Regions from separate parts of the Brachybacterium sp. P6-10-X1 genome, predicted to be linked through region 1. Evidence: riboswitches for the same ligand, from Rfam matches in the RefSeq annotation. Region 1 holds a riboswitch; each other region holds the start of a gene.
What was found. A riboswitch is a leader RNA that binds a small molecule or an ion and turns the genes downstream of it on or off. The one in region 1 is predicted to bind thiamine pyrophosphate.
Positions count from the first base shown of each region.

Region 2: linked by a shared signal. The riboswitch ahead of thiM (hydroxyethylthiazole kinase) and the one ahead of BH708_RS15795 (TenA family protein) in region 1 are both predicted to bind thiamine pyrophosphate.
Region 3: linked by a shared signal. The riboswitch ahead of BH708_RS08220 (YkoF family thiamine/hydroxymethylpyrimidine-binding protein) and the one ahead of BH708_RS15795 (TenA family protein) in region 1 are both predicted to bind thiamine pyrophosphate.
Region 4: linked by a shared signal. The riboswitch ahead of BH708_RS00250 (ECF transporter S component) and the one ahead of BH708_RS15795 (TenA family protein) in region 1 are both predicted to bind thiamine pyrophosphate.

Region 1 covers NZ_CP017297.1:3,525,206-3,532,665, forward strand. Annotated here, with positions in the region: gene BH708_RS15790 (TenA family protein) at 1-522, opposite strand, end outside; gene BH708_RS15795 (TenA family protein) at 519-1,226, opposite strand; TPP riboswitch at 1,360-1,452, opposite strand; gene BH708_RS15800 (homocysteine S-methyltransferase family protein) at 1,509-2,555, opposite strand; gene BH708_RS15805 (Gfo/Idh/MocA family protein) at 2,685-3,821, opposite strand; gene BH708_RS15810 (sugar phosphate isomerase/epimerase) at 3,908-4,651, opposite strand; gene BH708_RS15815 (carbohydrate ABC transporter permease) at 4,774-5,613, opposite strand; gene BH708_RS15820 (carbohydrate ABC transporter permease) at 5,606-6,583, opposite strand; gene BH708_RS15825 (sugar ABC transporter substrate-binding protein) at 6,684-7,460, opposite strand, start outside.
Region 2 covers NZ_CP017297.1:1,935,022-1,942,481, reverse strand. Annotated here, with positions in the region: gene BH708_RS08910 (glycine betaine ABC transporter substrate-binding protein) at 1-544, opposite strand, end outside; gene BH708_RS08905 (proline/glycine betaine ABC transporter permease) at 627-1,526, opposite strand; gene BH708_RS08900 (glycine betaine/L-proline ABC transporter ATP-binding protein) at 1,523-2,812, opposite strand; gene BH708_RS08895 (dienelactone hydrolase family protein) at 3,294-4,043, opposite strand; gene BH708_RS08890 (calcium:proton antiporter) at 4,145-5,401, opposite strand; TPP riboswitch at 5,838-5,935, shown strand; gene thiM (hydroxyethylthiazole kinase) at 5,927-6,766, shown strand; gene thiE (thiamine phosphate synthase) at 6,763-7,460, shown strand, end outside.
Region 3 covers NZ_CP017297.1:1,794,900-1,802,359, reverse strand. Annotated here, with positions in the region: gene BH708_RS08240 (SDR family oxidoreductase) at 1-699, shown strand, start outside; gene BH708_RS08235 (helix-turn-helix domain-containing protein) at 803-1,798, shown strand; gene BH708_RS08230 (MBL fold metallo-hydrolase) at 2,082-2,807, shown strand; gene BH708_RS08225 (protein-L-isoaspartate O-methyltransferase) at 2,817-3,392, shown strand; TPP riboswitch at 3,487-3,596, shown strand; gene BH708_RS08220 (YkoF family thiamine/hydroxymethylpyrimidine-binding protein) at 3,636-4,361, shown strand; gene BH708_RS08215 (ECF transporter S component) at 4,358-4,993, shown strand; gene BH708_RS08210 (ATP-binding cassette domain-containing protein) at 4,983-7,460, shown strand, end outside.
Region 4 covers NZ_CP017297.1:56,084-63,543, forward strand. Annotated here, with positions in the region: gene BH708_RS00220 (Fpg/Nei family DNA glycosylase) at 1-394, shown strand, start outside; gene BH708_RS00225 (phosphotransferase) at 407-1,327, shown strand; gene BH708_RS00230 (alpha/beta fold hydrolase) at 1,324-2,385, shown strand; gene BH708_RS00235 (GNAT family N-acetyltransferase) at 2,378-2,887, shown strand; gene BH708_RS00240 (ankyrin repeat domain-containing protein) at 2,918-3,349, opposite strand; gene BH708_RS00245 (ATP-binding cassette domain-containing protein) at 3,397-5,517, opposite strand; gene BH708_RS00250 (ECF transporter S component) at 5,495-6,076, opposite strand; TPP riboswitch at 6,123-6,230, opposite strand; gene BH708_RS00255 (hypothetical protein) at 6,253-6,825, opposite strand; gene BH708_RS00260 (M13 family metallopeptidase) at 6,822-7,460, opposite strand, start outside.

The sequences.
Region 1 (7,460 bases):
CCGGGCCGCGCCCTGGAAGTCGGCCCCGGCGTACTCGCCGATCCAGTCGCGGTAGGGATGATCGCGCGCCCCGTGCAGGCGCGGGGCGAGCCGTGTGCCGATCTCCGCGTAGCCGATGGTGCACGGAGCCAGGGCCACCTCGAGGTCGAGCGGTCCGCCGGAGTTCCCGCAGTCCAGCACGTAGCGGGTGTAGGCCACGGTGGCCTGCTTCTCCGGCGCTGCCTCGAGGCTCTCGCGATCGATGCCCCAGGACTCCGTGAGCCGCACGTGCAGGGCGGTCTCGTCGAGGACCGCCCCGAGCGCGTCGGCCGAGCGCTGGATGTCTGCCAGGGTGCGCGACTTGTAGGCGGCCAGCGCGTTGGCGCGGGCGAACTGGACCAAGAAGAGGTAGTCCTGGACGAGGTAGTCCCGGAAGGCCTCCAGCGGCAGGGTGCCGTCCCCGAGCTGCTCGACGAACGGATGGAGCGTGTAGCGGCGCCACTCCGCGGTGACGTCGTTCTTCAACGCGTCGAACAGGGTCATCGGGCGCCTCCCGTCGAGGCGTCGGGAGCGGCCGACGCGGCGGGAGCACCGACCGCCCCGAGAGGCCGCGCGTAGGCTTGGTCGAAGAAGTCCAGCTCGAGCTGCACGGCGCGTTCGAAGCGTGCCCGCGCGGCGTCGGCGCGGCCGGGGCCGACGCGGTCCAGCTCGCCGCGCAGCAGGGAGACGAGCTCCACGAAGGCGGGGTTGTCGTGCAGAGCGATCCATTCGGCGTGCACGAAGCTCTCCGGCCGGGGGCGTGGCGCCGCCTGCGCCCAGTCGAGGTACAGCCACTCCGTCACCAGCAGCACGGCCAGGATCTCCGCGTAGTCCCGGCTCGCGGCCGCCTCGTCGAACAGAGCGAGGAACCCTGCGGTGGCCGGGGTGTCGGGGATCCGTGCGCGCTGCTGCTCCGTCACGCCGAGCGACTCGAAGGCCCGCAGGAAGAAGGTGTTCTCGTCCCCGGCGACCTCGCCGGCGAAGCGGGCGAGGCGAAGACGGGCGTCGAGGGTGTCGGCCGTGGCCACGGCCGCTCCCAGCAGGGCCAGGAAGCGGTCGAGGAAGCGATGGTCCTGGACCAGGTATCCCGCCATGACGTGGTCCGGGATCTCGCCGGTGTGCAGTTCGCGGACGAAGCGATGGCCGACGGCGCGGGACCAGGTGGGTTCGCTGCCCTCACGCAGGGCGCGGGTGAAGCTCGTGCTCAACAGAGTCTCCTCGGGGTGGGGTTCCCGGTGCGGCTCTCGCAGCCGGGACGACCGGGGCACGCCGAGGAGTCGCCCGCGGACCGAGCCGTCGACCCGGTGCGGTGCGGTGCGGAGCAGCGGCGTCCGATGCGATGACGCTCATCCATGACATCCCTCCGCGAGTGCGAACTCGTTCAGGTTCGGCGGGTGTGATCTCAGCCCCGGCGGGGCACCCCGTGTCGTCCAGCCACCATAGCCCGTCGGCCCGTCGGCCCGTCGGCGCGTCAGCCCGTCGGGCTTGCCTCAGGCGCGGTCGCCCAGGCCCACGATGTGCTCGGGCAGTCGCTCGTTGCTGCCGTACATGAAGTGGTTCTCCATGCGCTCGGAGAAGCGGCTCGCCTCGGTGGTCCGCCCCACGGCCTCGGCGACCTCCCGGATGTGGATGGGGGCGGCGCCGCAGCACACGCCCAGATAGTTCACGCCCAGGTCGAACGCCTCGCGGGCGAAGGCCCCGATCTCGTAGCGGTTCGTCAGCAGCGGATCCAGCGCGGTGGGGAACGTCCGCCCGTGCGGGGAGGGGACGGAGGCGCGGACGTCGGAGAGGTTGAAGAAGGTGGGCTCCTCGGCCGTGGTCCGGTACGGGATCGGCAGCGCCCCCACGTGGCAGGAGACCGCCTCGCGGATCTGCTGCAGCCACGGCAGCATCGTGGCCGGTCCGCGGAAGCAGTTCAGTCCCACCACGTCCGCCCCGCCCTGCTCGAGACGCCGGGCGGTCTCGACGATCCCCACCCCGTCGGCCATCTCCTGGAACGCCATCGGAGCGAGCGTCAGCACCACCGGCAGTCCGGAGGCCTTCGCGACCTCGAGCGCCGTCAGCGCCTCGCCGGCGTAGTAGAAGGTCTCGCCGATGATGAGGTCCGCGCCCTCCTCGACGGCCCAGCCGACCATCTCCTCGAACATGGACCGCACCTCGGCCTGGCGGGCCGGATCCTCCGGGTCCCAGATGTTCGAGTTCGAGATGTTGCCGGCCATCAGGTTGCCCGGCACCCGGTCGGCGACCTCTCGGGCGATCTGCAGCGCCGAGCGGTTCAGCGGCTCGAGCAGGTCCTCCTTGCCGATCACGCGCATCTTCTCGCGGTGGCCGTTGTAGGTGAACGCCTCGACGACGTCGGAGCCGGCGCGCTGGAAGTCGAGGTGCAGGGAGCGCAGGGCCTCGGGGAACTCGAGGGCGACCTCGGGGACGAACTCCCCGGCGGTGAGGTATCCGCGGCGCTCGAGCTCGAAGAGGAAGCCTTCGGCGCAGATCACGGGGCCGGCATCGAGGCGGTCGGTCAGGAGGTTCTGGGTCATGGTCGTCTGCTCTCGGTCGACGGGGGAGGCGGGACGATCGTGAGCGTAATCGCGGCGCCCGCAGGCGTCAGCGGTTGTGACCGAGCGTGAACGGGGCGCGAGCGGAGTGCCGCTCGCGCCCCAGGATCCTCAGATCGCCGCCGGCACGCTCTCCAGCGTCGCGGCGAAGGGGTCGAAGTCGGCCGGCATCGGCTCGACCTCGGCGAAGGTGGAGTCGATCTCGACGATCGACCCCTCCGCGATGGCGGTCTCGATGCCCACCATGATGTCCAGGACGTGCGCGGCGATCTCGCCCTGGGCGCGGTGGGGGACGCCGGCGCGGATCGCCCGCGCCATCTCCAGCACGCCCAGGCCGCGCCCGGTGGTGGCGCCGGTCGCGGGCACGTCCGTCGGAGCCTCCCCGCGGTACGCGGTCAGCGCCGAGTCGCCGTCGAAGACGTTGGGGTCCGGGAAGGCGAGGGTGGCCTCGGTGCCGTAGACCTCGACGAAGCCGGTGCGGGTGTGCGGGGAGTCGAAGCTCAGCAGCACCGTCGCGTTCTGGCCGGAGGCGAAGCGCAGCAGCGCCGAGACCTGCGTGGGCACCGTGACGTCGAAGACCTCGCCGGCCTTGGGGCCCGAGCCGATGGTGCGCTGCTCCTGGGCGCGCGAGCCGACGGCGCTGACCGAGACGACCGGGCCGAGGGCGAGCACCAGGGTCGTCGCGTAGTACGGGGCGATGTCGTACAGCGGGCCCGCGCCCTCCTGGAACAGGAAGGCGGGGTTGGGGTGCCAGGACTCGGGGCCGGGGGACTGGAACAGGGTCAGCGCGCTGGCGGGGGTGCCGATCGTGCCGTCGCGCAGGGTGCGCAGACCGGTCTGGATGCCGGCGCCGAGCACGGTGTCGGGGGCGCCGCCCACGCGCACGCCCGCGGCGTCGGCCGCCTCGAGCAGGGCCGTCGCGTCGGCCGGGGCGGTGGTGATCGGCTTCTCGGTCCACACGTGCTTGCCGGCGGCGACGATCTGCCGGGAGACCTCGGCGTGGGCGGTGGGGATCGTCAGGTTGATGACGATCTCGACCTCGGGATGGTCCAGCACGTCCTGCGTGGTGCCGGAGGCCGCGATGCCGTACTCCTCGGCGCGCTGCGCCGCGGCCTCGGGGAGCAGGTCGCCGATGATGTGCACGGTCACGTCCGGGAAGGAGGTGAGGTTCTCGAGGTACTGGCCGGAGATGGTGCCGGCGCCGATGATGCCGACGCCGACGGGGCCGGCCTGGGTCTGGGAGGTCATGCGGGGTCTCCTTCGTGGTGCGGGGGAGCGGTCCCGGGAGCGGGACGCGCGGTGGTCGGGCGGATCGTCGGGCCGCCCACGCCGGGTCAGGCGGCGACGGTGCTTCGCAGGTGGGTGAGCGAGGCGCCGATGCCCTCGAACATGTCCCCGGCGTAGTCGTCGAATTCGATCACGCCGTAGGCGGCGCCCGCAGCGGCGTCCAGGGTCGCGGCCAGCGGCATCGCCCCGGTGCCCAGCGGCAGCTGCGCGGCGGGGTCCTCGGAGAGGTCGCCGTCCTTGAGGTGGACCAGCTGCACGCGGTCACCGAGCGTGCTCAGCAGGGCCGGGACGTCGGCTCCTCCCACGGCGGCCCAGTAGGTGTCGATCTCGAGGACGACCTGTGGATCCAGCTCGGCGGCGAAGAGCTCGAGCGCGCTGCGACCCTCGAGCTGCGAGGCCAGCTCGACGTGGTGGTTGTGGTAGCCGACGCGGATGCCGGAGGAGGCGGCCGCCGCGGCGCGCTCGTTCAGCCGCGCCGCCAGGGCACGGACCTTTCCGGCGTCGGACCAGTCCTCGGCGTTCCAGGAGGGGTCGATGAGGTACTGCACGCCCACGGCGCGAGCGGCCTCGAGCACCGTCTCGAAGTCCGTGTCCTCACCGAGGAAGGACTGATGGGCGCTGGGGAAGGCGATCGGGAACTGCGCCCGGGCGGCGACCAGCTCGTCCCGGAACTCGACGAGGCGGTACGGCTCGGCGTGGTGGAAGCCGAGCTCGGCCAGGCGGGCCACGGTGCCCGGGAGATCGGCCGCGAGGGCGTCGCGGACGCTGTACAGCTGGACGGAGAACTGCATGGGTGTCCTTTCGGGGGGACCGGTGGGTCGGGATGCGAGGGAGCTCGCACTCACGGGACGTGAGCGGCACGTGCTGTCGCCATGGGCCGCGCCGTGCCGCTCACGTCCCGCATCTGCTGATCTCACTTCACGGCGCCGGCGGTCAGGCCCGCGACGAAGTTCTTCTGCATCATCAGGAAGCCGGCGACCACCGGGATGCTCACCGCCAGAGAAGCGGCCAGCACCTGGTTCCAGTACACGTTGGTCTGCGTGGAGTACTGCTGCAGGCCCACCGCCAGGGTGCGGGTGTCCTCCGTGGTCAGCACGGAGGCGAACAGCACCTCACCCCAAGCGGTCATGAACGCGTAGATGGCGACGGCGACGATGCCCGGGCGGGCGGCCGGCAGGATGATGCGCAGCAGGATGGTGAGGTTCCCGGCGCCGTCGACCTTGCCGGCCTGGTCGAGCTCCCGCGGGATGCCGTCGAAGTAGCCCACCAGCATCCAGATCGCGAACGGCAGCGAGAACGTCAGGTAGGTGATGATCAGCCCGATGCGCGTGCCCACCAGCGGCACCCCGAACATCGTGTCGATGTTGACGAAGATCAGGTACAGCGGCAGCAGGAACAGCACCCCGGGGAACATCTGGGTGGACAGCACCGTGGTCATGAACGGGCCGCGGCCGTGGAAGCGCCAGCGCGAGACGGCGTAGGCGGCCAGCGTCGCCACCGCCACGCTCAGCAGCGTCGCCGCCAGCGTCACGATCAGCGAGTTCATGAAGTACCGCGCCAGCGGCACCGTCGACCACATCTCGATGAAGGGCTGGAACGTGATGGTGCTGGGGAACCAGGAGAACCCGGCCTGCACGTCGCCCAGCGGCTTCATCGAGGTGGTGATCATGACGTACAGCGGCAGTGCCACGAACAGGGTCAGGCCGATCAGCACGAGGGTGCGGAAGATCTTCTCGCCGGTGGTCTCACGCATTGCGCTTCTCCTTCTTCCACTGGGTGAAGTAGAGGTACACCAGCGACACCGCCAGCAGGAACAGCAGCAGCAGGACGCTCATCGCGCTGCCCACCCCGAAGTCCCAGGACAGGAACGAGGCGTTGTAGATGTGGAAGCTGATGAGATCACCGGCCGGGGGCTGGGCGCTGCCGAACAGCACGTAGGGGGTGTTGAAGTCGTTGAACACCCACAGGAACATCACCAGCAGCATGGTCTGGTTGACCGGGGCGAGCATCGGCAGGGTGACCGAGCGCCACTGACGCATCGGGCCGGCCCCGTCGATCGCGGAGGCCTCGTAGAGCTCGCCGGGGATCGACTGCAGCCCGGCCATGAACATGAGGAAGGCGAAGGGCCACATCCGCCAGATCGCGACCACCACGACGGAGACGAAGGCGTTGTCGCCGATCAGCCAGAACGGAGCGCCGTCGAGGATGCCCAGCTGGTCGACCAGCACGTGATTGATCACGCCGGTGTCCCGCTGGAGCATGAAGTTCCAGGTGATCACCGAGGCGTACAGCGGCAGGGCGTAGGGGATCAGGAACAGGGTGCGGAACACGCCGCGGCCGCGGAAGGGCCGTTGCAGGGCGACCGCGGCCGCCATCCCCAGCCCCCAGCTCAGCCCCACCACGAGTGCGGTGAACGCCACCGTGACCAGGAAGGAGTTCAGCAGCTCCTGGCCGACGGGGGTGTTCAGATCGATCGCGATGGAGTAGTTCTCCAGGCCCACGAAGGGGGCCTCCAGCCAACGGCGGATGAAGAACTTCGTCAGCTCCACGAAGCTCATCCAGAACCCGGTGGCCATCGGGATGATGTGGATCAGCAGCTCGAGCAGCACCGCGGGCGCGATGATCAGGTACGGGAACAGGTGACGCCGGGACCGGCGCGGCGGCCTGGCGTCGGGCACCTTGGGAGGCGTCGTGGTGTCCTCCGGCGCGGTCAGACTGGACATGGGGTCTCTTCTCGGGAGGGGGTGGCGGGCGCACGGCGGCCGACGGGGAATCACCCCGCTCGGCGGCCGACGGGGCATCACCCCGTCGGCCGGAGGTCCCTCAGACGCGGATCGAGTCCTGCGCGGTCTGCATGGCGGTCATGACGTCCTCCCGGGTGACGGTGCCGCCGGTGGCGATGGTCGCGAACATCTCGTTCATCGCCTGGCCGACGGTGGTCTCGTACTGGTCCTCCCAGGGCACCAGCGGCAGCGGCTCGGCGCGCTCGGAATAGATCTCCATGAACATCTCGGCCTGCTCGGCGTCCTCGGTGAAGGTGGGCTCGCCGTCGACCAGCACCGGCAGCGAGGCGAAGGGCTCGCCGAGCTCCTCCTGCGTCTCCGGGGAGGTCATGAACTTCATGAACTGCAGAGCGCCCTCTTCGTTCTCGGTGTCCCTCATGGCGGCGAGGTTGATCCCCGCCAGGTGCGAGGCGCAGTCGCTGACGGCATCGGCCGGAGCGGGGAAGGGGATGGCCTTGAACTGGTCCGGGGTCATGCCCTGCGACTCGATGGTGGCGTTGGCGTTGTTCTGGTTGATGATCATCGCGGCCTTGCCGTTCGCGAAGGCGGTGACGGACTTGGTGCCGTTGTCGAACTGGGCGTTCGACGGATCGACGACCTTGTCGGTCTGCATCAGGTCGAGGTAGCGCAGGATGCCGTCGATGACGCCGTCCTCGGTGAACGAGGGCTTGCCGTCCTTCGTGTTCAGCGCGGCGCCGTTCTGGGTGGCGTTGATGAAGGCGAAGTGGTTGTTCTCCGTGTACGAGCCCGCGGCCAGCGACATGCCCCAGACATCGCCCTCGGGATCGGTCAGGGCCTTGGCGGCCTCGACCATCTC
Region 2 (7,460 bases), 1.6 Mb from region 1:
CCTGGGCGGCGGCGGTGATGCCCGCGCCGGGCTCGATGCCGTAGATCTTGCCGCCGAAGCGGTCGGCCTGACCCTTCAGGTCCGCGATCGACGTGATGTCATCCACGTACTCGGGGACGGAGAAGTTGAGCTTCGCGCCCTCGTAGTAGGCGACCAGGTCCTCGATGTCCTCGCCGTACTCGTCCATGTAGTCGGCGTGGGTGACCTCCGGCCAGGCCGAGGGGTACATGCTCACGTCGCCCTGCGCGAGACCCGCGTACAGCAGCGCCGCCTCGGAGATGGTCTCGTGCTCGACCGTGTAGCCCATGGCGGTCAGACGGTTGTCCAGCAGGTACGCGGTCGACAGCCCGTCGGTCCAGGAGGCGATGTAGCCGAGCGTGATGGTCTTGCCCTCGGGGCCGCCACCGCCGCCGTTCCCGCCGTCCCCGCCGCCCTCGCTGCCGCAGGCGGCCAGGCCCAGTCCCATCAGGCCGGCGCCGCCCACCAGGGCGGAGCGCCGGGTGACGGAGGAGTTCGGGGTCCAGAGCGAGTTTCGCTTGGTCATGATCAGACATCCTTTCCAAGGGTGTTTCTGTGGTTCTGGTCGATGTCGGGACCGGTGCGGACGCGCCGTCCCCGACGGGGAATCAGGCCGTGGCGGCGGCGCGGCGCCGCTTGAACGTCGCGATCAGCGAGCCCTTGTAGTCGCCGGGGTTGCCCAGCGCCGCGGTGACGCGGTCCAGGAAGACCGCGAGGGCGACGACGCCGAGTCCGGCCTCGACACCGAGCGGCAGGTCCAGGGTCGAGATCGCCTGGACCACGAGCTTGCCGGAGCCGTCGGTCCCGGCCATGCCGGCGATCACGGCCATCGACAGGGCCAGCATGATCACCTGGTTGACGCCCGCCATGATGGTGGGGACGGCCAGGGGCAGCTGGATGCCGCGGAGGATCTGCCCTCGCGTGGCGCCGAAGGACTCGCCGGCCTCGACGGTCTCGCCGTCGACCTGCCGGATGCCGAGCTCCGTCATGCGCACGCCGGGCGGCAGGGCGAAGATGATGGTCGAGAAGACACCGGGCACCAGGCCGATCGAGAAGAAGGTGACCGCGGGGATCAGGTAGACGAAGGCGGGCATCGTCTGCATGAAGTCCATGATCGGTTTCACGATGGCGCTCACCGTGGAGCTCATGGCGGCCAGGATGCCCAACGGGACGGCGATGAGCACCGCGAATGCGGTCGCCACGATCACCAGCGCCATCGTCTGGAGCATCGCCACCCATTGGTCCATGGCGACGACCAGGAACATCATCACCAGGGTGCCGATGGCCATGCGCCAGGAGCGCACCACCCAGGCGAGCAGCGCGAGCAGCGGGATCATCACCAGGGCCGGCAGGAACAGCAGCGCATCGGTGAGGTTCCCGACCAGGGTCTCCATCAACCAGGTGAAGGCGTCGAACAGCCAGGCGACGTTCTCCTTCAGCCAGTCGATGCCGCTCTCGGCCCAATCGCCGATCGGGATACGGGGGAAGAGGCCCTCGTCCGGGTTCATCGGTCACCTCCGAAGGTCTCGTGGGTCAGGTCTTCGGGGGCATCGGTCCCGGCCGGCGTCGTCGCGGGCGGTGCTCCGACGAGATCGACGGCGCCGTCGTCGTCCTCGTGCCCCGTCCCAGCGGCGGTCAGGAGCGTCACGCGCGGGATCACGCCGAGGAACTTTCCGTCGTCGTCGACGACGACCAGGGGATTGACGTACTGGGCGGAGGGCGCGAACAGCTCGGCGATCGGCGTGTCGTGGGCGACCACAGGCATCTCGCGTCCCGGCCGCCAGGGCAGCTGCTGCTGTCCCCTGCTGACCGCCTCGGCGACGTCCTCCTCCCACAGGACGCCGCGCGGGGTGCGGTCACGGTGCAGGGCGACCAGCCAGGAGTTCTGGGTCTCGCGCAGCATGCGATGGGCGGTGCGCGGGCCGTGATCCTCGCCGAGCGTCTCGCTGGGCCGCTCGAGGATGTTCGCCGCGGTCATCACGCGGGAGCGGTCGACGTCCTGGATGAAGCGGGCCACGTAGTCGTTGGCGGGCTCGTTGAGGATCTCGTCGGAGGTGCCGATCTGTTCGATCCGTCCATCGCGCATCATGGCGATCCGATCGCCGATGCGCATGGCCTCGTTGAGGTCGTGCGTGATGAACAGGACCGTCTTCTCCAGCTTCTGCTGGAGGTCGATCAACTGATCCTGCATGTCGCGACGGATCAGCGGATCCAGGGCGGAGAAGGCCTCGTCCATGAGCATGATGTCGGTGCCGGCGGCCAGGGCGCGGGCCAGGCCCACGCGCTGCTTCATGCCGCCGGAGAGGTTGTCCGGGCGATATCCGCCCCAGCCCTTCAGGCCGACCATCTCGAGGGCGTCGGCGGCCTTCTTCTGGCGCTCCGCCCGGTTCACGCCGCTGACCTCGAGCCCGTAGGCGGCGTTCTCGCCGACGGTGCGATGAGGGAGCAGGGCGAAATGCTGGAAGACCATGGAGATGCGGGCGCGACGCACCTGGCGCACCTTCGCCGGGGACATGGCCGAGAGCACCTCGTCGCCGATGCGCAGCTCGCCGGCGCTGGCGGGCAGCAGACCGTTGACCATGCGGATCAGCGTGGACTTGCCGGATCCGGACAGCCCCATGACGACGAAGTTCTCACCGGGCTCGACGCTGAAACTCGCATCGATCACCGCAGCGGTGAGGCCTTCCTCGCGCAGTTCGGCGCGGTCCCGGCCTTGCCGGAGTGCTTCCACTCCGCGGGCGGGCCGTCGGCCGAAGACCTTGTACAGGCCGTCGGCGGTGATGACTGGTGGCACGTGGGCTCCTTCGTCGGTGGACGTTCGGCAGGTGCGGACCGACTCCTCTCTGCCTGTTCCCCCGACGTGCAGGACACCGGTCCGAACCTCATGATCGCCCTTCCCCAGGGCCTCGGCAAATGGTTCGTGCCCAGGAACAGGGCTTTTGTCCCCTGACGGGGGTTGCCCGGGAGGGGGTGATAGCAGAGCGGAGACGTTCTGGAAAGCCGTATGGCCTGGGATGACGAGCGCAGGGCTCGCACCACCGATCGGATGTCCGGACTGTCCGACAATCTGGAGATAACTATTCGATCACGTGCGCATGTCCGCGGCACGCAGGGCGGTCGGGGATGACCTGGCGCACGTCGTCGACGAGGGGCTTCCGCGTCGTCGAGGGGTGGGGCCCGATGGGGCCGGGCGTTCGCGGCCGGCCGACCGGGGTGGGTCGGCGGCGGGCCGGGTCGATGGCGCGTGGGGCGGGGCGGGGATCGGGAGCGTCGGGTCAGGGCCGCGTCGGCAGGGTCTCGGCGAGGAAGCCGACCGTCTGCTGCCAGGCCTCCTCGGACGCGGGCGCGTGATGCACGAAGGGATGCGGGTTGTCGAAGGCGTGGCCGGCGCCCTCGTGGAGCTCGAAGCGCACCTGGTCCCGGGTGCCGCCGGCGGTGACCGCCTCGCGGATCTGCTGGGCCGTCCCGAGGGGGATGAAGTCGTCGGCGGTGCCGATGTGGTGCAGGCTCGGCACCCTCACATGGGCCGCCTGCTCCAGCAGGGAGGGCAGCGCGGAGCCGTAGTAGCTCACCAGCACCGAGGGGGCGCGACCCTCGAGCGTCGCAGCAGCGGTGGCCGCGAAGGCCAGGCCGCCCCCGTAGCAGAAGCCGATCACGCCGACCCGTTCGGTCTCGACGGCGCCCTGCGCCCGCAGCGCGTTGAGGGAGGCGAGGGCGTCGGCCTCGGCGCGCTCCCACGGCAGGCGCTCGGCCAGGGCCATGCCCTCGGCGAGCCAGGCCTCGGCGTCGTCCCCGTCCTCCACGCCCACGACCGGTGGGTCAAGGCGCGCGAACAGCTGCGGGGCGAGGACCGCATACCCGAGGGCCGCGAGATCCGCGCAGCGCTGCTGCATGTACGGGGACAGTCCGAAGATCTCCTGCAGCACCACGAGGCCGGGCACCGGCTGCTCGAGGTTCTCGGGGAGCCAGAGCAGCCCGGGCAGGTCACCGGCATCGGTGGGGATCTGAGACGTCGTCGCACTCATCCCTCGAGCGTAGCCGGGTGCTTCCCGTCGCGCGGCGTCGGCCGATCCTCGGCGACGTGCGGCGGTCGCCCGGTTCTCGCTCCCGCGCGGGGAGGAAGGGGTCAGGCGAACAGTGCGAGCGCGTAGAGCACGAACAGCAGGAGGTGGACGGCGCCGTGCACGGCGGTGACGCGTTCGGCGGCGACCGAGATCGCCGAGACCGCGAAGGTCGCCCCGAGCAGCAGCAGGTTCGCACCGGACTCGGCGAAGACCACCTGCTGACCTGTGAGCAGCGAGATCACCAGCACGGTGGGGATCGTCAGGGCGTAGGTCGAGACCAGGGCGCCATGGCACAGGTTCACCACCCGCTGGATCTCCCCGCCCAGCGCCGCCCGGACCGCGGTGATCGTCTCCGGGGTGAACACGATCATCGCGATGAGCACCCCGCCGAGCGCTGCGGGAGCCCCGAGCCGCGCGAGGCCCTCGTCCAGCAGGGACGCCATGTGATGGGAGAGCAGCACGATCGGCAGCACGGTGGCGACCAGCACGGCCGTCCGGGACAGCAGCTCGGCGCGATGGGTCGCGAGCACCTGCGTGATCCCGGCGGCGTCCGAGGCGGAGGGCTCGGCGCCGGCCGGGGCCGACGAGGCTGTGCCGCGGCGGGCCGGCGAGGCTGTGCCGCGGCGGGCCGGCGACGCGGTGGTGCGCGGCGATGCGGTGCCGACGGGCACCTCGATCTCCTGGAAATCCCCGGCCTGTGCCCCGGCCTGCCGCCACAGGAAGAACCCGTACAGCGTCACGACCACCACGACCACCACGACAGCCTGGACCGTGGTGAACGATCCGCCGCGGCCGATCAGCGCCGGCAGGGCGAAGACGAGACCGCCGAGGGCGACGAGCAGCACCAGGTAGGTCGAGGCACCCACGCGGTTCGCCCGCAGGTCGCCGTGGCGGATGCCGGCCACCAGCACGCAGATCCCGAGCGCCAGGTTCAGGATGATCATCGAGACCGCCATCACGGAGTCCCGGGCGATGGTGGTGTGCTCGCCGGGCCCGAGCATCACGGCGGCGATCAGCACCACCTCGATCACCACGATGGACAGCGTCAGCACGAGGGTGCCGTAGGGGTCGCCGAGCCGGCGCGCGAGAGCCTCGGCCTGCTGCACGACGCCGCCCGCGGCGACGATGATGACCGCCACGATCGCGGCCAGCAGCAGGAGCAGGACCGTGCCGGAGGACGTCCCCGGATCCGGGGCGAGCGCGGTGAGGGCGGCGACGGAGGCCCAGCCGAGCACGAGGCGGGAGAGCGCGTCCCGGGTGAGGATCGCGGCGATGAGGGTGCGACCGGTGGGAGCGGAGGAGCGGTCGGGTGACGGCATGGGTGGCGTCCTGTTCCGAGGCCGTCCTCGCCGGGGTCCCGTCGGCCGGGTCGTCCCGGCCACGGCGCCACCGGTCCGAGGGCGGCGCGGCTCCCACGGTAAGCGACCGGGGACGGAGCGGGGAAGCGCTGGTGAGCGACCTGACCGTCACCGCGGCGCGGCCGGTCGTGTGACCGGACCGCGCCGAGGTCCCCTGACAGACGTCTTCGGTCCCGTGGTGTGCGGGCACTCGGGACAGCCTGTCAAATAGTCAAAAAAAGGTCAAGGAAGCGTCATGTGTTCACGGGTGGCGCCCGACCGGTAGGGGCCGGGATCCGGTCGACACCCGGGCAGGAACCGCTCGGCCCCACGCGGCACGCCGGTCGGCACACCGGTCGACGACCGGGCGGTCCCGTGCCGGGGGTCGGCAGGTATCGGGCTGCTGCTAGAGTCGCCGACCAGTGACACGGGGTGCCGTCGAGGTGACGGCTGAGAGCACACCCGTCGAACCTGCCCTGGTCAACGCCTGCGAAGGGATCGTCACCCATGACTGCCAGCACGCCCGGCATCCGACTCCGGCACGCCCTCGAGGTCCTGCGCGAACGCGACCCCCTCGTCCAGTGCCTCACCAACACCGTGGTCCAGCAGATCACCGCGGACGTCCTGCTGGCCGTCCGCGCCGCCCCGGCGATGGTCGACCATCCCCAGGAGGCGCCCGTCTTCGCCGGCGCGGCCGACGGAGTGCTGATCAACGTGGGGACCGTGTCCCCGGACCAGGCTGCGGCGATGCCCGCAACGGCCCGCGCCGCCGCGGAGGCCGGCACACCGTGGGTGCTGGACCCGGTCGCCGTCGGCTCCCTGCCCGTGCGCACCCCGCTCGCCCACGAGCTGCTGGCCCTCGGACCCACCGCGATCCGCGGCAATGCCTCCGAGATCGCCGCCCTGGCGGGCGATAGCGCCGGCGGCCGTGGCGTCGACGCCACCGATTCCGTCGAGGGCGTCCTGCGCGCCGGCGGTGATCTCGCCCGCCGCAGCGGCGCCGTGATCGCCGTCTCCGGGGAGCGCGACGCGATCCTCTCCGCCGACCGCTCCACGGTCCTCACCAGTGGGGACGCCCTGATGCCCCGCGTGATCGGGACCGGCTGCTCCCTCGGCGCGGTCTGCGCGGCGTTGCTCGGCGCCCTCCGCGGCAGCGACCTCACCGCGCACGACGCGGTGCTGGCCGCCCACGCCCTGCTCGGCGCCGCCGGCACCGTCGCCGCCCGCGAGGCCCGCGGCGTCGGAACTTTCGCCGTCGCCTGGCTCGACGCCCTGGACACCCTCACTCCCGAGGATGTCGTGACCCTGGTGCAGATCCAGGAGGGCCCGGCCGGAGCGACGGCATGATGCGACCCTCTTTGCGCGCAGCCCACGCCACCGACCTGCGTCTCTACCACGTCACCGACTCGGAGCTGTCCGGCGGGATCGACGCCGTGCCTGCTGTGGTGCTGGCAGCCGTCCGCGGCGGGGCGGGCATGATCCAGCTGCGGGACAAGAACGCCACCGATGCCGACCTGGTGGCGCTGGTCCGCGAGTGTCGCGAGGTGCTCCGGGCAGAGCTCGGGCCCCGTGCGGCGCAGATCCCGCTGGTGGTCGACGACCGGCTCACCGTCGCCGAGCAGACCCGCTGCCACCTCCATGTGGGCCAGGACGACGTGCCGCCCTCCCGTGCCCGCGAGATCCTCGGCGAGGACCTCATGATCGGCGTGTCCGCCGGGACTCCCGACCAGGTGGAGGAGGCGCTGGCCGACGGGTCGGCCGACATGCTCGGCATCGGCCCGATCCGCGCCACCGACACCAAGACCGACGCCGCCGCACCGCTCGGCCTCGAGGGGCTGGCCGCCTGCCTCGCCCCGTGGGCCGCGGCCCGTCGGACGGCTGGAGCGCAGGGTCGAGACCTTCCGCGCGCCGTGGCCATCGGCGGGATCGATGCCGTGCTGGCCGGGCAGCTGGCGGCCACCGGCATCGAAGGCGTCTGCGTCGTCTCGCGCATCGCCGCGGCGACGGACCCGGAGCGGGCGGCCGCCGAGCTGCTCGCCGC
Region 3 (7,460 bases), 1.7 Mb from region 1:
GACACGACGAGGCTGCTGGCGCTGGAGGTGTCGCTGGCTGACGAGACCCAGGTCGACGGCGCGATCGCCCAGGCGACGGAGCGCTTCGGGCAGATCGATGTCGTGGTCAACAACGCCGGTTACGGCATCCTCGGCGCTGTCGAGGAGACCAGCACCGAGGCCGTTCGCGCCATGATCGACGTGCAGCTGATCGGCACCTGGAACGTGATCCGCGCCGCCCTCCCCCGGATGCGCGCCGCGAGAAGCGGTCACATCCTCAACCTCTCCTCGATCGTCGGGCTGGTCGCGTTCCCTGGCTGGGGGCTGTACAGCGCGGCGAAGTTCGCCGTCGAAGGACTGTCCGAGGCGCTGGCTGCAGAGGTCGCCGATCTTGGCATAGGCGTCACGATCATCGAGCCCGGATACTTCGACACCTCCTTCCTGACCGACGATTCCCTCGCGCTGACCGATGCCTTCACGGACGCGTACCCGGCCATTCGAGAGATGATCGCAGCGCATAAGGCGATGTCGGGCACCCAGCCCGGCGATCCGGCCAAAGCGGCCGAGGCGCTCGTCGCGATCGCTCAACGCGAGAGCGGTCCGCTGCGCCAGCAGCTCGGCTCAGATTCCTCGGATCTCGCCGAGAGCAAGGCCGACTCGCTGAAGGCAGAGGTCCTCACCGGCCGCCGGCTCGCGCACAGCACGGATTACGTTCGTTGATCTGTCTGGATGGCCGACGTTCCGGCGTGGCGTGGCGCCGGCCACCCTCCTCGGCCCGGCCTGGGCCGCGAGCTCAGCGGCCCGTTGGTGGAAGGATGGGCACATGAGCACGCCGCACCACGAGCTGGGCGAGTTCCTCCGCCGCGCACGCGCCAGCCGCGAACCCGAGCAGACCGGGCTGCTGCCTGACGGACGGATCCGGCGCGTGCCCGGCTTGCGCCGGGAAGAGGTCGCCCTGCTGGCCGGGGTCTCCACCGACTACTACACGCGCCTCGAGCAGGGCAGAAAGCTCACGCCGTCGACCCAGGTCGTCGACGCGCTGATCCGCGCGCTCGATCTCGACGAGGCGGGCGAGGTCTACCTTCACGCCCTCCTCGATGCCGCCAGCGCTCCCGCCACCCGCACGCGCCCTATGGTGCAGCGCGCGCGGTCGGGGCTCCACCAATTGCTGGACTCCTTCACGACGCAGCCAGCGCTGATCCTGGGGCGACGCACGGACGTCCTCGCCTCCAACACCCTTGCTCGAGCCCTGTTCGCGGACTTCGATTCGATGCCCGCCTCTCATCGCAACTACGCCCGCTGGATGTTTCTGGACGAGGGTGCTCGGAGCCTGTTCATCGACTGGGAGGATCAAGCTCGCAACGCAGTCGAAGCACTGCGTCTGGACTCCGCCTCGGCGTCCGACGACCGGGGCCTGCACGAACTCGTCGGAGAGCTGTCCATCGCGAGCCCCGAGTTCCGGCGCTGGTGGTCCGCACACCGCGTGCATCAGCGCACCCATGGCGTCAAACGACTCGACCATCCCGTGATCGGCGAGGTCTCGTTGCAGTTCGAGAGTCTGTCTCTCCCTGGCGACGCCTCGCAGGTGCTGTACATCTACACGACCGAGCCGGGCAGCGATTCGCAAGCGGCGCTCGCCCTGCTCGCGAGCTGGATCCAGAAAGCCCCGTCGAAGGCGTGTGCACACCGGAAGACAAGTCCCGGTCAACGCACACTCACGACAGCCGTCCAGCTGTCGCTCCGGGGTATACCCCAGCGGCGCACCCAGTCCTCGACGTCGCCACGGTCCAGAGCAGGGTCCTCGCCGGGCATGTCGTGACGGATCTGTCTGCCGTGCAGCGCTGACCACCTCGACGTGACGTCCGGAGGACCGGTTCCCCGGTCGACCGGGCGCCGGTGGCACGAGATGCGATCGCTGCTGTGCGTGAATCAGCCGGAGAATACTTCTCCCTCGAACGATGCCGGTCCTCGGCCCCTTCGCACTGATGCCTGCGTCCGCTGATGCCTGCGTCCGCCGATGCCTGCGTGCCCCGAGCCCTCGCGTCCCGAGGCGAAGCGCGTTAGGTTCGACGTGTCCGAGTCCACCGATGCCGGAGGCAGCGATGAAGATCCGTCACCTCGTCCATTCCTGCCTGCTCGTCGAGACCGCCGGGAGACGACTCCTGGTCGATCCGGGCGGCTTCAGCGGGCAGGCCGTGCGGGCGCTGGGCCTGGGGATCCTCGGCGGCCTCGACGCCGTCGCGATCACCCACCAGCATCCCGACCACCTCGACCGCGCCCTGTTGGCCGAGGCGCTCGCCGCGAGTCCTCGGGCGATCGTGATCGCCGAGCCGGAGACCGCGACGCAGCTGGCCGAGCCGGCCGAGGACGCCCCGGCCATCGGCAGTGAGCGTCTGCTCCCGCTGAGCGCCGGGGTCGCCCACGAGTTCCCGCCGGTCGGCGAGGACCCGGCCCTGAGGATCAGGGCCGTCGGCGGCCAGCACGCGATCATCCATCCCGACATCCCCCGGGTGGGCAACACGGGCCTGGTGCTCACCGCCGGGGACGGCCCACGGCTCGGCATCACCGGGGACTCCCTCGAGCCGGTCCCCGAGTTCCACGGGATCGACGTGCTCGCCTTCGCGGTCGTCGCGCCGTGGTCGAAGATGTCCGAGACCATCGACTTCCTGCGCAGCGTCCGCCCTGTCCTCGCCCTGCCCGTGCACGAGGCGATCGCCAGCGACGTCGGCCGACCGATCTTCCTGCGCCAGTCCACGAACCTCGCCCCCGGGAGCACCGAGGTGCGCGACTGGCCGGCCGACGGCGTCGTCGAGATCCCCGCAGGCTGACGGATCGTCATGGGACGCGACGACGCCGTGGAACTCGCCTTCCGGGCGGTGCAGCGGGCCCGGTTCCTGCCCGAGGACCAGCGCGATCGGGCGGACCAGGACGCTCCGCTCCCCATCGGCCACGGCCAGACGAACTCGCAGCCCTTCACCGTCGGAGCCATGCTCCGGTTGCTCGACGTCCCGCCCGGCGCCAGGGTTCTCGACCTCGGATCCGGCTCGGGGTGGACGACGGCGCTGCTCGCGCACCTCGTCGGACCCGACGGGAGGGTGATCGGCGTGGAGCGCCAGGAGGCGCTCATCGAACCGTCGCGACAGGCCCTCCTCGCCGACGACACCGCGGGCGTGGCGGAGATCCGGCTCGCCCGCCCGGGTGTGCTGGGCGCCCCAGAGGACGGCCCCTACAACCGGATCCTGGTCTCCGCCGAGGCGCGGCAGCTCCCGGACGACCTGGTCGAGCAGCTGGCCGACGGCGGGGTGATGGTGATCCCGGTGGGCCCCACGATGCGCCGCGTCGAACGCCGAGGGGACGAGCTGCGGGACACCGAGCACGGAGCGTTCCGCTTCGTCCCCCTGGTGGAGGACTGACGAGAGCTGACGAGGACTGACGGGGCGCCGGCGGCTTCCCGGTCGCAGCGGCGGCGGACGGTCTGTGCGGCGCGCTCCGGCCGGCGGTTACAGTGGCCGTGTGCACGGGAGCCCGGTGAGCCGGGCTGAGAGGGAGTACTCCGACTCCGACCGTAGAACCTGATCCGGATCATGCCGGCGCAGGGAGTCTCCGCAGGGCGAGAGCCGCTGTGCGTCCGTGCCGCGTCGTGAAAGGCACGGATCGTGACCACCGCTGCTGCTGCTGCATCGTCCGCTTCCCCCGCGTCCTCCGCCGCCCCGGGTGAGGGGTCGGCTTCGTCCGTCTCCGCGGACCCCGCCGAGTCCCCGCTGGGCTTCGGGGTCGGTGCCCGGGTCACTGCCGGCGTCATGGCCGACGACTACGCCCGGATCCTCGGCGAGACGCTCTCCGGTCTCGACGAGAGCTCGCTGGTGCGCGAGACCGGCGACGTCTCCACCTACGTCGGAGGTCACGAGGCGGACCTCCTGCGCTGGCTGATCGACCTCGGCGAGGGCCTCGCCCGCACCGAGCACCACGCCACGCTGACCGTGCACCTGTCGCGCGGCTGCCCTGGCGAGGTCGTCTGCGAGCTGCCCGGCGGCGCCGGACCACGACGTGCCGAGGTCCCGCCCCCGCGCCGGACCGGACGCTTCGCCACCGCCGAGTGGGCGCTGTACCCCTTGGCCGACCAGGACACCGGGGACGGCACCGCCCCCGATCACATGCGAGACATCTACGCGGCGATCGACCATGCCCGGGAGCTGGGCACCTTCCGCGGCTCCGAGCACTTCGTGACCCGTCTCGAGGGCGACCTCGGGGACGTCCTCGCGACCGCGCTCGCCGGTTGGGTGCTCGTGGGACGCGGCGTCCAGCACGTGACCAGCCATCTCACGCTCAGTCTCAACAGCCCGTCGCACGAGGTGCGCGATCTCGGTCCGGGGACGCGATGAGCGCCCCCGCCCGTGCACGGATGGACCTGCGCGAGATCGTGCTGATGGTGGTGCTCGGCATCACCTTCGGCTTCCTGTACTGGGTGTTCGTCCAGGCCTGGAACGGTCTGGCGATCGCCATGGGTCCCGCCGGCGACCTCGCCCAGCACGTCCTGGCCGGGTCCTGGCTGCTGGTGGGGCCCGTCGCGGTCGCGATCATCCGTCGGCCCTTCAGCGGCGTGATCGCCGAGGTCCTCGCGGCCGTGGTCGAGGTGGTGTTCCTCGGCAGTCCCGTCGGCCCGCTGCTGCTGGTGTCCGCGGCGCTCCAGGGCATCGGCAGCGAGCTGCCCTTCGCGCTGACCCGGTATCGCCGGTTCGGATGGGGCACCTTCGCCGTCTCCGGGGTGCTCGGCGCCGGTCTCGTCTTCTTCTGGACCGCGCTGCGCATGGGCTGGTACGGGCAGGACATCCTCGCCCTGCGTCTGGGTATGCAGGTCCTCTCCGGCCTCGTGCTCGGCGGCCTGCTCGCCAAGGTCCTGGTCGATGCCCTCGTGCGCACCGGGGTGCTCGACAACTTCGCGATCGGCGCCGCGCGCAGGAGCACCGGTTCGCAGGGGTCCGAGGACGCCGCCCCCGCTCGCCGTGTCCACTGAGGCGCCGTCGGCGTGCGGCGGCGCACCGCACGTCGACCGCGCCCCTGCGGTCTGCGCGGATCACGGCGCGGCCAGCGCCCACGAGAGGTCGGAGGACGGGGACGGGGGCCGGCCGCTGGTCCGGGCGGAGGACGTCGAGGTCATCCTCCCCTCGGGGGACGGCGTCGGGCCCTGGACCGGCACCATCCGGGCGGGCGAACAGATCCTCCTGCTCGGGCCCTCCGGCGCGGGGAAGTCCACCTTCCTGCTGGCGCTGGCCGGCGCCGTGCCGTCCCATGTGCGCGCACGCCTCCGCGGACGGCTGCGGATCGACGGGCGGGACCCGACGGCCGACGGGGTCGTCGCCCTGTCGGACGTCGTCGGATATCTCGGGCAGGACCCGGCCGACGGTGTGTGCCTGCCGGACGTCGCCGACGAGATCGCGCTGCCGCTGGAGAACCGGTGCGTGCCCCGGGCACGGATCGGGACGCAGGTGGCCTCCGCGCTGCGCCATGTCGCGGCGGGGCACCTGCAGCCCCGGCGGACGCGCGATCTGTCCGGCGGCGAGCTGCAGCGCGTGGCTCTCGCGGCGGCGACCGTCGCCGGCCCGAAGCTGCTGCTGCTCGACGAACCCACTGCGATGCTCGATGCCGACGGTGTGGCGGCGGTGCGGGAGAGCCTGGGATCGGTGGTCGCCGACGCCGGGGTGGCGACGGTGCTCGTGGAGCACCGGCTCGACGAGTGGGCGGGGGATCGAGGGGTCGCGGCGCTGCCGGCACGCACCATCGCCCTGGACCGCTCCGGGCACGTGCTGGCCGACGGCCCGACGGCAGGCGTCCTCGCCGAGCACGGCCGCAGGCTGCGGGAGGAGGGGTGCTGGCTGCCGTGGGACCTCGACCAGGAGCTCGCGCGGGAGGACCGCGGCTCCGACGATGATGGTGCCCGGGCGGAGCCCGAGGCCGGAGCCGAAGCCGGGACCGGGATCGCGACCGGGTCCGATGCGAGGATCGAACCGGGATTCCCGGGCCTCTCGGGCCCGAGCGCCGTCCCGCGACCGCTCGCGCTGCGGGCCCGCAGTCTCACGCTCGGGCACGGCGACACGACCGTGCTCTCCGGCATCGATCTCGACCTGGCCGCCGGCGATCTCGTCGCGGTCGTCGGACGGAACGGGGCGGGGAAGTCGACGCTGCTCGGTGCGCTCGCCCGCCTCGATCAGCCGCGGACAGGCACGGTCGTCGGGTCGGCTGCCGGGCTCGTCTTCCAACGACCCGAATCGCAGTTCGTCGGGACGACGGTGCGCGACGAGCTCGCCGACACGGGGGCGAGCCCGGAGCGGATCGAGGAGATGCTGGCCCGGCTGCGGCTCGCGGACTGGAGCGGGTCGAGCCCGTTCCGTCTCTCGGGAGGACAGCAGCGGCGCCTGTCGCTCGCGGCGATGCTGCTGCGTGACCGACCCGTCCTGCTGGCCGACGAGCCCGGGTTCGGCCTCGACCATGCCGCCCACCGCACGGTCATGGGCATGCTCAGGTCGGCGGCTGACGAAGGACGTGCGGTGGTGATGACCACCCATGATCTGCGGGCCGTGTCCGCCGCGGACGCGGTGGTGGTGATCGTCGACGGCACGGTGCTGCCACCGCTGGCCCCCGCCGCGCTGATCGCGGACCGTGCGCTGATGACCGCGGCCGGGCTGGTTCCCAGCGGCGGAGAGGGCGCAGGTCCCGTGGCCCGCGCAGCTGCCGTGACCGGGTCCCGCGGCGGGACCGTCGCCGGGGCCGGCGCCGGGGCCGGCGCCGAGCCGGTCGAGCCTGCTCCGGCGGTCCCGCTCGCGCACCGGAACCCGACGGTGCTGCTGGGGCTGCTCACGGCGGTCAGCGGACTGTGCCTGTTCCTCACCGACCCTGCGCCGCTCGCCGTGCTCTACCTCCTGCTCACCATCGCGGTGATGGTGGGCACGCGCATGGGGCCGCGCCGTCTGCTGCGCGGACAGCTGCCCTTCGCGGTCTTCGCTGCCGGGGTGTTCACCGTCAACGTGCTGAGCAGACCCGGCCGCGAACCGTGGCCGGATCTGCCCGTCCGCGTCACCGAGGAGGGGCTGGTGCTGGGTGCGGCCCTCGCCCTGCGCGCTCTGGTGATCGGGCTCGGTGCGCTCGGCGTCGCCCGCGCGACCGATCCCCGCCGCACCATGGTGAGCCTGCAGCAGCACGCTCGCCTGCCCGCCCGGTACGCCCTCGCGCTTCTCGCCGGTCGTCGTCTGCTCGATGATCTCCCGGAACGGTGGAGCGTCCTCACCCGGGCACACCGGGTGCGGCTGCCGCTGCGAGCTGACGGCTCGGTGCCGCCGCTCGGACCGCGCCGTCTGCTCGGTTGCGCGTTCGGCCTGCTGGTGGACGTGATCCGTGCGGCCGAGCGGATCGCTCTGGCCCTGGAATCCCGAGGGCTCGACGACGGTCCACGGACCGTCTGGAGGCCCGTGCCGTTGACCTGGGTC
Region 4 (7,460 bases), 920 kb from region 1:
CCGGCTCGACCCCGTCGTCCCCGGCACCGATCTCGGCACGCCCCTGCTCGAGGACCTGTGGGAGGACCTGGTCGCGCTGCTGGCCTACGGCGCCCGCACCGGACGGATCGTGACCACCGAGCCCGAGCACCGCGACCTCGAGGCGAGGATCATCGAGCGCTCGCGCGGCACCCGTCAGAACGGGGACGAGGATGCCGGCGTCGTCCCGCGGGAGAAGTCCTTCTACGTCTACCACCGTCAGAGTCTGCCCTGCCGCCTGTGCGGGACCACGGTGTGCTCGACGGAGCTGGCCGCCCGCACCGTGTTCTGGTGCCCGCGCTGCCAGCGGGTGCGCAGCCGGCGCTCGACCTGGACCCGCGAGCACCCCGCCGCCGCCTGGGCGCTGACACCGTGAGAGCGTGGGGCCGTGCGCACCCCTCCTGAGTCCCCGGGCACGGCCGAGGTCCTGATCGCCGTGCGGGAGCACTGGCTCCCGGCGGCGGAGGACGCCGTCCACCTGCCGCTGGGATTCGGAGCCCATCACTGGCGGATCGACGTCGCGGGACGTCCCGCGCTGTTCGCGACGCTCGACGAACCCTCGCCCACACGCTCGGCGGGATCCTTCGAGGCGGCGTACCGGTCGGCGCGCGGTCTCGCGGAGAAGGGCCTCGCCGGTCTCCTCGCCCCGCAGCTGTCCCGTGACGGCCGCGTCGTCGTGGAGCTCGCCCACGGGATGCTCAGCGTGACAACGTGGCTCAGCGGGCGCACCCCCGGCGAGGAGGAGGCCTGGGGCGAGGCCCATCTGGCCCGCACCATCGAGCTGCTGACCGCCCTCCACACGGCCGCACCGCCCGACGCCCTGCAGCGCTGGGCACCCCGCGTCGCACCCGACCTCGCCCGGCGTGCCGCGGACGCGACGAAGGACCCGTGGCGCACGGGGCCGCTGGGGGAGGAGGCCCGGGGCTCCGTCCACGCCGGGCTGGCGCGGATCGCGCAGGTGGAGCAGCGCTACCGCGAGCTGATGGCCCGGGAGGAGGTCCGAGCCGCGCACCGGGTGCCGACGCACGGCGAACCGCACTGGGCGAACCAGATGCTGACGCAGGAGGGGACCCTTCTCCTGGTGGACTGGGAGACGCTCGCCGCGGCCCCGCGCGAGCGAGACCTCGTGACGCTGCCGGAGCCCGTGCAGCGCGCTCAGGGCGCCGACGCGGAGATGCTCGAGCTGTTCGCGCACGAGTGGACGCTCAGCGAGATCGAGGAGTACATGCGATGGTTCCGGACCCCGCACACCGGCACCGACGACGACCGCATCGCCCTCGAGGGCCTGCGCGAGGAGCTCGAGGAATGACACCGATCGACCCGCCCTCCGTCACCGCCTCCGGCCTGCTGCCGGTCGGCGACGGCCACGAGATCCTCTGGGAGGAGAGCGGCGCCGCCGACGGCGTGCCCGTCCTGTACCTCCACGGAGGACCCGGCGGCCGGTTGACCCCCGGGTACCGCAGCAGCGTCCCGGCGGACCGCAGCCGGCTCCTCGGCCTCTCCCAGCGCGGGGCGGGGCGCTCCACCCCGTCGGCCGGGAGCCCCGGGCCGGTGGACCTGAGCGCGAACACCACGACCCACCTGGTCGCCGACCTCGAGCGGCTCCGCGAGCACCGGGGGATCGAGGCGTGGATCGTCGAGGGCGTCTCCTGGGGCAGCACCCTCGCCCTCGCCTACGCCCAGGCGCATCCCGATCGGGTGCTCGGCGTGCTGCTGTTCGCCGTGACCAGCACCTCCCGCCGCGAGGTCGACTGGATCACCGAAGGGGTCGGGGCGCTGTACCCCGAGGCCTGGGACGCCTTCGCCCGCGTCGCGGAGGCTCACGGAGGCTACGACCGTCACAACCGGTCCTCTGATCGGCTCTCTCTGGTGGAGTCCTATCGGCGGATGGTCACGTCCGCGGACCCGGCACTGGTCGATCACGCGGCGCGGGCCTGGATGACCTGGGAGGACGCGCACATCGGCATCGGGGGCGGAGGCCCTTCCGGCCCGCACGCCGGGGCGGCGGACGATCCGGTCACCGCGTACGAGCGGGGCGTCGCCCGCCTGGTCACCCACTACTGGGCCCACGACGGCTTCGTCGCGGACTGGGCTGCGCCGTGGGGCGCCGCAGCCGGCAGCGGGCTGCTCGGCGGGATGGATCGGCTCGCGGAGGTCCCCGGGGTGCTGATCCACGGCCGACGCGACGTCTCCGGGCCCGCGCTGACCGCCTGGGAGCTGCACCGTGCCTGGCCCGGCAGCGAGCTGGTGATCATCGAGGACGAGGGGCACGGCGGTCCGGGCATGGTCGGTGCGTGGCGGGAATCGCTGGCGCGGATGGTCGACGCGGCCGCCGCGTCCGATCGGTACCCTGGCCCTCATGTCTGAGCCCGTGACCCACCCCGACGAGGTGCTGCGACGCGGCCCCGTCGCCGAGATCGATCCCCGCACCCTGTACCTGATCGCCAAGCTCCGCCAGGACGTCTTCGCGCTCGAGCAGGGCGCCACCGACCCGGATCTGGACGGGCGCGACCTCGAGCCGGGCACCACGCTGGTGTGGATCGAGGTGCCGGGCCCGGTGGCCGAGGCCGCGGGCCTCCGGCGCGAGCCCGCCGCCCACACCCGGGTGCTGCACGAGGCCGACGGCGGCCTGCGCATCGGCCGGGTTGCCGTGCGCGCCGCGGAGCGCCGTCGGGGGCTGGGAGGGCGGGTGATGCGGGCGAGCATCGACCTGGCCCGTGAACTCGATCAGCAGGCGGAGATCCACGTCGACGCCCAGGCCTACCTCGAGCGGTGGTACCAGGGGCTCGGCTTCGAGACGGTGGGGGAGCCGTTCGACGAGGCCGGCATCGAGCACGTGCCGATGCTGCTGCGCCCAGGACGGGGCTGAGGCCCGGGGGCCGCCTGCGGCGATTCCGGCTCAGCGCTCGACGGGCGGGGCCTGCTCGAGCAGGGCGAGGATCTCGGTGCGCTCGAAGTACTGCGCGGTCTCCAGGGCGCTCGGGGCCCCTCGGTGCGGATCGGCGCCCGCTGCGAGCAGGGCGCGCGCCACGTCCGTGGTGCCCTTGAAGGCGACCCCTGCCAGCGGCGACTGCCCGCGGTCGTTGGTCAGATCCACATCACCGCCGCGGGCGGCGAGCTCGCGCACCAGCTCCGCGTGCCCGTGATAGGCGGCGAGCATGAGCGCCGAGTTGCCGCCGCCGTCGCGCAGGTTCACGGGGGCGCCCTGGTCGACGAGCGACAGCAGGGCGTCGGCATCGCCGCTGCGGGCCGCCTCGAGCATCGTGGTCGCCAGCGCGATCACGGCCTCGTCCTCGGCGGCGGTGGGCTGGGGCTGGGTGTCCTCGTTCACCGCTCCAGGCTACGACGCCCCCGGCCGCGGCGCACCCGTGGTAAGGCTCACCCGACGATCGCTGACGCCACGGCGGGCCAGACCAGCAGCAGGAGCCCGATCAGCACTCCGAGCACGTCGGCCCGCCCCAGCTCGCTGGGCTCGGCCCAGGTGCGGCCGGTGGCGCCGGCGAAGCCGCGGGCGTCCATGGCCAGGGCCTGCTGCTCGGCGCCGCGCAGCGTGTCCACCAGGAGAGCCAGGGTCGCGCTCGCCAGCAGCCGCGGCGAGCGGGCCGAACCCAGGCCGCGCTGGATCCGGGCGGCCGTGATGATCTCCCACTGCCGGCCCAGGTGGCCCACCCGCACCAGGGCGAGGACGCCGGCGGTGACCGGCCGCGCGGGCAGGTGCAGCCGGCCGCCCAGGGCATCGCCGAGCGGCGTCGGGGCCACGCTGCCCAGGGCCAGCACACCAGGGGCGACGAAGACGGTGATCCGGGCGGCCTCCTTCAGCCCCAGCAGCCAGGCCGCCGCCGACAGCGACGGCGCCTCGCCCAGCAGCGCGGTGGTCCAGGCGAGCGAGGCGGCCGACAGCACGATCGGCACCAGGCGCAGCAGACCGCCGCGCACCGAGCGGACGGCGAGCGGCCCGAGCAACACCAGCGGCACCAGCGCGAGCAGCCCGCCCTGCCAGGTCTGGACGGCGAAGGAGCCGATCGCCGCAAGGATCCCGATAAGGCACAGGGTCAGCGGGTTCAGCGCGTCGGCCGGGATCCGGCGGCGGGGGCGGGGACGGGCCGCCGCGTCCGGGGGAGGCGCCGCCAGGTCGAACCGGTCCGTGGCCCGGGCGATGAGCGCCGGATCGTGGGAGGCGGCGAGGACCGCGCAGCCGCGCGAGGCAGCGTCCTCGAGCAGTCCCAGGACGGCCTCGCCCCGGCGGGCATCGAGGCCGACAGTGGGCTCGTCGAGCACCAGCAGCTCGGGCTTCTGGGCCAGGGCCGCGACGATCGCGACGCGCCGCTGCTCGCCGCCGGAGAGACGGTGGGGGTTGGCGCGGGCGAGGGGCACGAGCCCGGCGCGCTCCAGCAGCTGATCGGCCAGCTCCTCGTCATCGGCCCAGGGGGAGGCGAGCAGCTCCTCGCGCACCGTGGCGGCGACGAAGGAGTGCTCGGGGTCCTGCGGCACGGTCGCGATGCGCGAGAGGTCAGGACGCCGCACGCTGCCGTGGGCCGGAGGGGCCGCCGCGGTCAGCACCCGCAGCAGGGTGGTCTTGCCCGCCCCGCTCGGGCCGGTCAGGACGCCCAGCCGACCCGCACGGACCGTGAGATCGACGGGGCGGGTGAGCCCTCGCTCGGGGACCAGGACGCGGTGCAGCGCCGCGACGGTCCCCGCGTGGGCTCGGACGGACCGCCCGTCGCCGTCCGACGGGCAGCGCCGGGCCCGTGCCGATGCGCCGTTCCCGTCCTCCAGGATCCCCGCCGCCACCAGGGCGTCGCGGTGCTCGGACAGGGCGGTGGCCGCGTCGACGTCCAGCAGGATGCGGGCCTGCGGTCCCAGCACGACGAGCCGGTCGGCATGGGGGAGCCACGGCTCGATCCTGTGCTCGGCGAGCACCAGGGTGCGGTCCTCGGCGGTGGCGAGGATCGCCGAGCGCACCTGCTCGGCGGTCTCCGCATCGAGCAGGCTCGTCGGTTCGTCCAGCAGCAGCACCTCCGGCCCCAGCGCGAGCGCCCCCGCCAGGGCGATGCGCTGCTGCTGGCCGCCGCTGGTCTCGAGCGGTGCCCGCTCGGGATCCAGGTCCACGCGCGCCGCCGGGAGGGCGGCCGCGACCCGCTGCCGGATCGCAGGGCGGGGCAGGGCCGCGTTCTCGGGGCCGAAGGCGACGTCCCGCCGGATCGATGCGGCGACGAGGGCGTCTGCGGGATTCTGCAGCAGCAGGCCGTGCGCTCCGGGTCGATCGGGCGCCCCCGGCGCTCCCGTCCCCTCGCCGGTCTCCGGATCGAGCAGGCCGGCCAGGGCGCGCAGCACGGTCGATTTCCCGCTGCCGCTGGCCCCGGCCAGCAGCACCCGCTGACCGGCTGGGATCACCAGATCCAGCCCGGCGATCGTCGGCTCGGCGCGGGTGTGGGGCCGCCACGTGAGGCCGGAGAGCGTGAGCTCCCCGGCCATCTCAGGCTTCGGTGGCGCGGACATGCTCACGTCCCGCCGGCAGCGAGTCCACGGCGCCGGTCGCCGCCAGGGCGCGGGAGGCGGCCCAGCCCAGACCGCCGGCCAGCACGGCCCCGGAGAGCAGGAAGAACCCCAGCATCGTCACCGAGTACGCCCAGCTCATCTCGGGGTAGTAGGCGATCTTCTCCCAGCCCCATTCCAGCAGGGCGGAGAGCATGCCGCCGAGGACCGCGACAGGCAGGGTGAAGCGGCGGTAGCGGGCCAGCGCGAACGCCAGCTCGACCCCTCCGCCCTGCATCAGCCCGGAGACCGCGGTGCCCCAGCCCCACTGGCTGCCCAGCAGCATCGAGACGACCGCGGCGATCATCTCGGCGAGCAGGGCGGCGCCCGGCTTGCGGACGATCAGGGCCGCCAGCACGGCGGGCAGGAACCAGATCCCGGCGAGCAGGCCCTCGGCGGGTTTGAACGTCGCCGTCAGCGGGCCGATCAGGGTGTACAGCTGCCCGTAGCCCAGGAACGCGACGCCGAAGGCCGCCCCGATCAGCACGGTGACCAAGAGATCGACGGTGCGAAAGCGTGTCATCACTTCTCCTTCCACGAGCGGAAGGGGCGCGGGACGCCGTCGGCGCCTCGCGGAAATCCCGACTCCCTACGCCGGTGTGAGCCGGATCAGGTTCGAGGGTCTGCGCCGGATCGCGCACTCTCAGCACCGTGGTGGTGCTCCCCTGTCAGCGGATGACCGTGGGCCAGTCTATCCCGTCAGCGCCGGGAGCGGATCGCCTGGTCGATCGCCTCGGCCGTGGCGTCGACGTCCTCGGGGGACAGCAGGTAGTTCGTGCCGGAGCGGCCGATGATCTCGACCATGGTGCCGGCGCGGGTGACCATCATCCGGTGCGGCTGCTGCGTCTGCCCGGTGGTGAAGATCTTCCGGTCGCCGACGGGAGCCAGCTCGGGGCGGGTGGAGGAGGTCGCCTTCCCCCGGCGCCAGCCGTAGCCGCCGAGGGTCACGCCGACCGTGTTCGCCGCCAGGGTGCGGTACTGCACGGTGCGGAAGTCCTCCAGCGGCCAGCTGGGCCGCGGCAGGAAACCGCCGAGGCTCACGGTCACGCCGCGCTCGTCGACGAGGAAGCGGCAGTGCTGGCCCATCCAGGTCCACAGCGTCAGCAGCGCGAACAGGCCGGCGATCACCACGGCGGCCAGCAGGGAGCTGCGAGAGGCCATCAGGAGGGTGACGATCACGCCCGCCAGCGCGGTGAGGCCGATGCGGGTCCACCCGACCCCGGAGGGCCGGGTGGTGCCGACGTAGAAGGGAGCGTCCGGTCTGCCGCTCACCAGATCGCCACCCGGTCCTCGGGGGCGAGATACATCCCGTCGCCCGCGTGCACGTCGAAGGCCTGGTGGAACTCCTCGAGGTTCGAGACCACGGTGTTGCAGCGGAACTCCATCGGGGCGTGCGGGTCCACGGCGAGGCGGCGGATCGCCTCCTGGGGGCGGTTCTTGCCGCGCCACACCGTCGCCCAGGACAGGAACACCCGCTGCAGCCCGGTGAAGCCGTCCAGGACCGCGTCGGCGTCGTCCGGCGTCCGGCTGCCGCGGTAGGCCTTCAGTGCGATCGAGAGCCCGCCGAGGTCACCGATGTTCTCGCCGATGGTGAGGGCGCCGTTGACGCGGTGGACGTCATCGAGCTCGCGCGGGGAGAGCTCGGAGTACTGGGCGATGAGGGCGGCGGCGCGGGCGTCGAAGGCCTCGCGGTCCTCGTCGGTCCACCAGGAGACGAGGTTCCCGTCCCCGTCGTACTTGGAGCCCTGGTCGTCGAAGCCGTGGCCGACCTCGTGGCCGATGACCGCGCCGATGCCGCCGAAGTTCACGGCGTCCTCGGCCTCCGCGTCGAAGAACGGCGGCTGGAGGATGGCGGCGGGGAAGACGATCTCGTTGGCGCCGGGGTTGTAGTAGGCGTTGACCGTCTG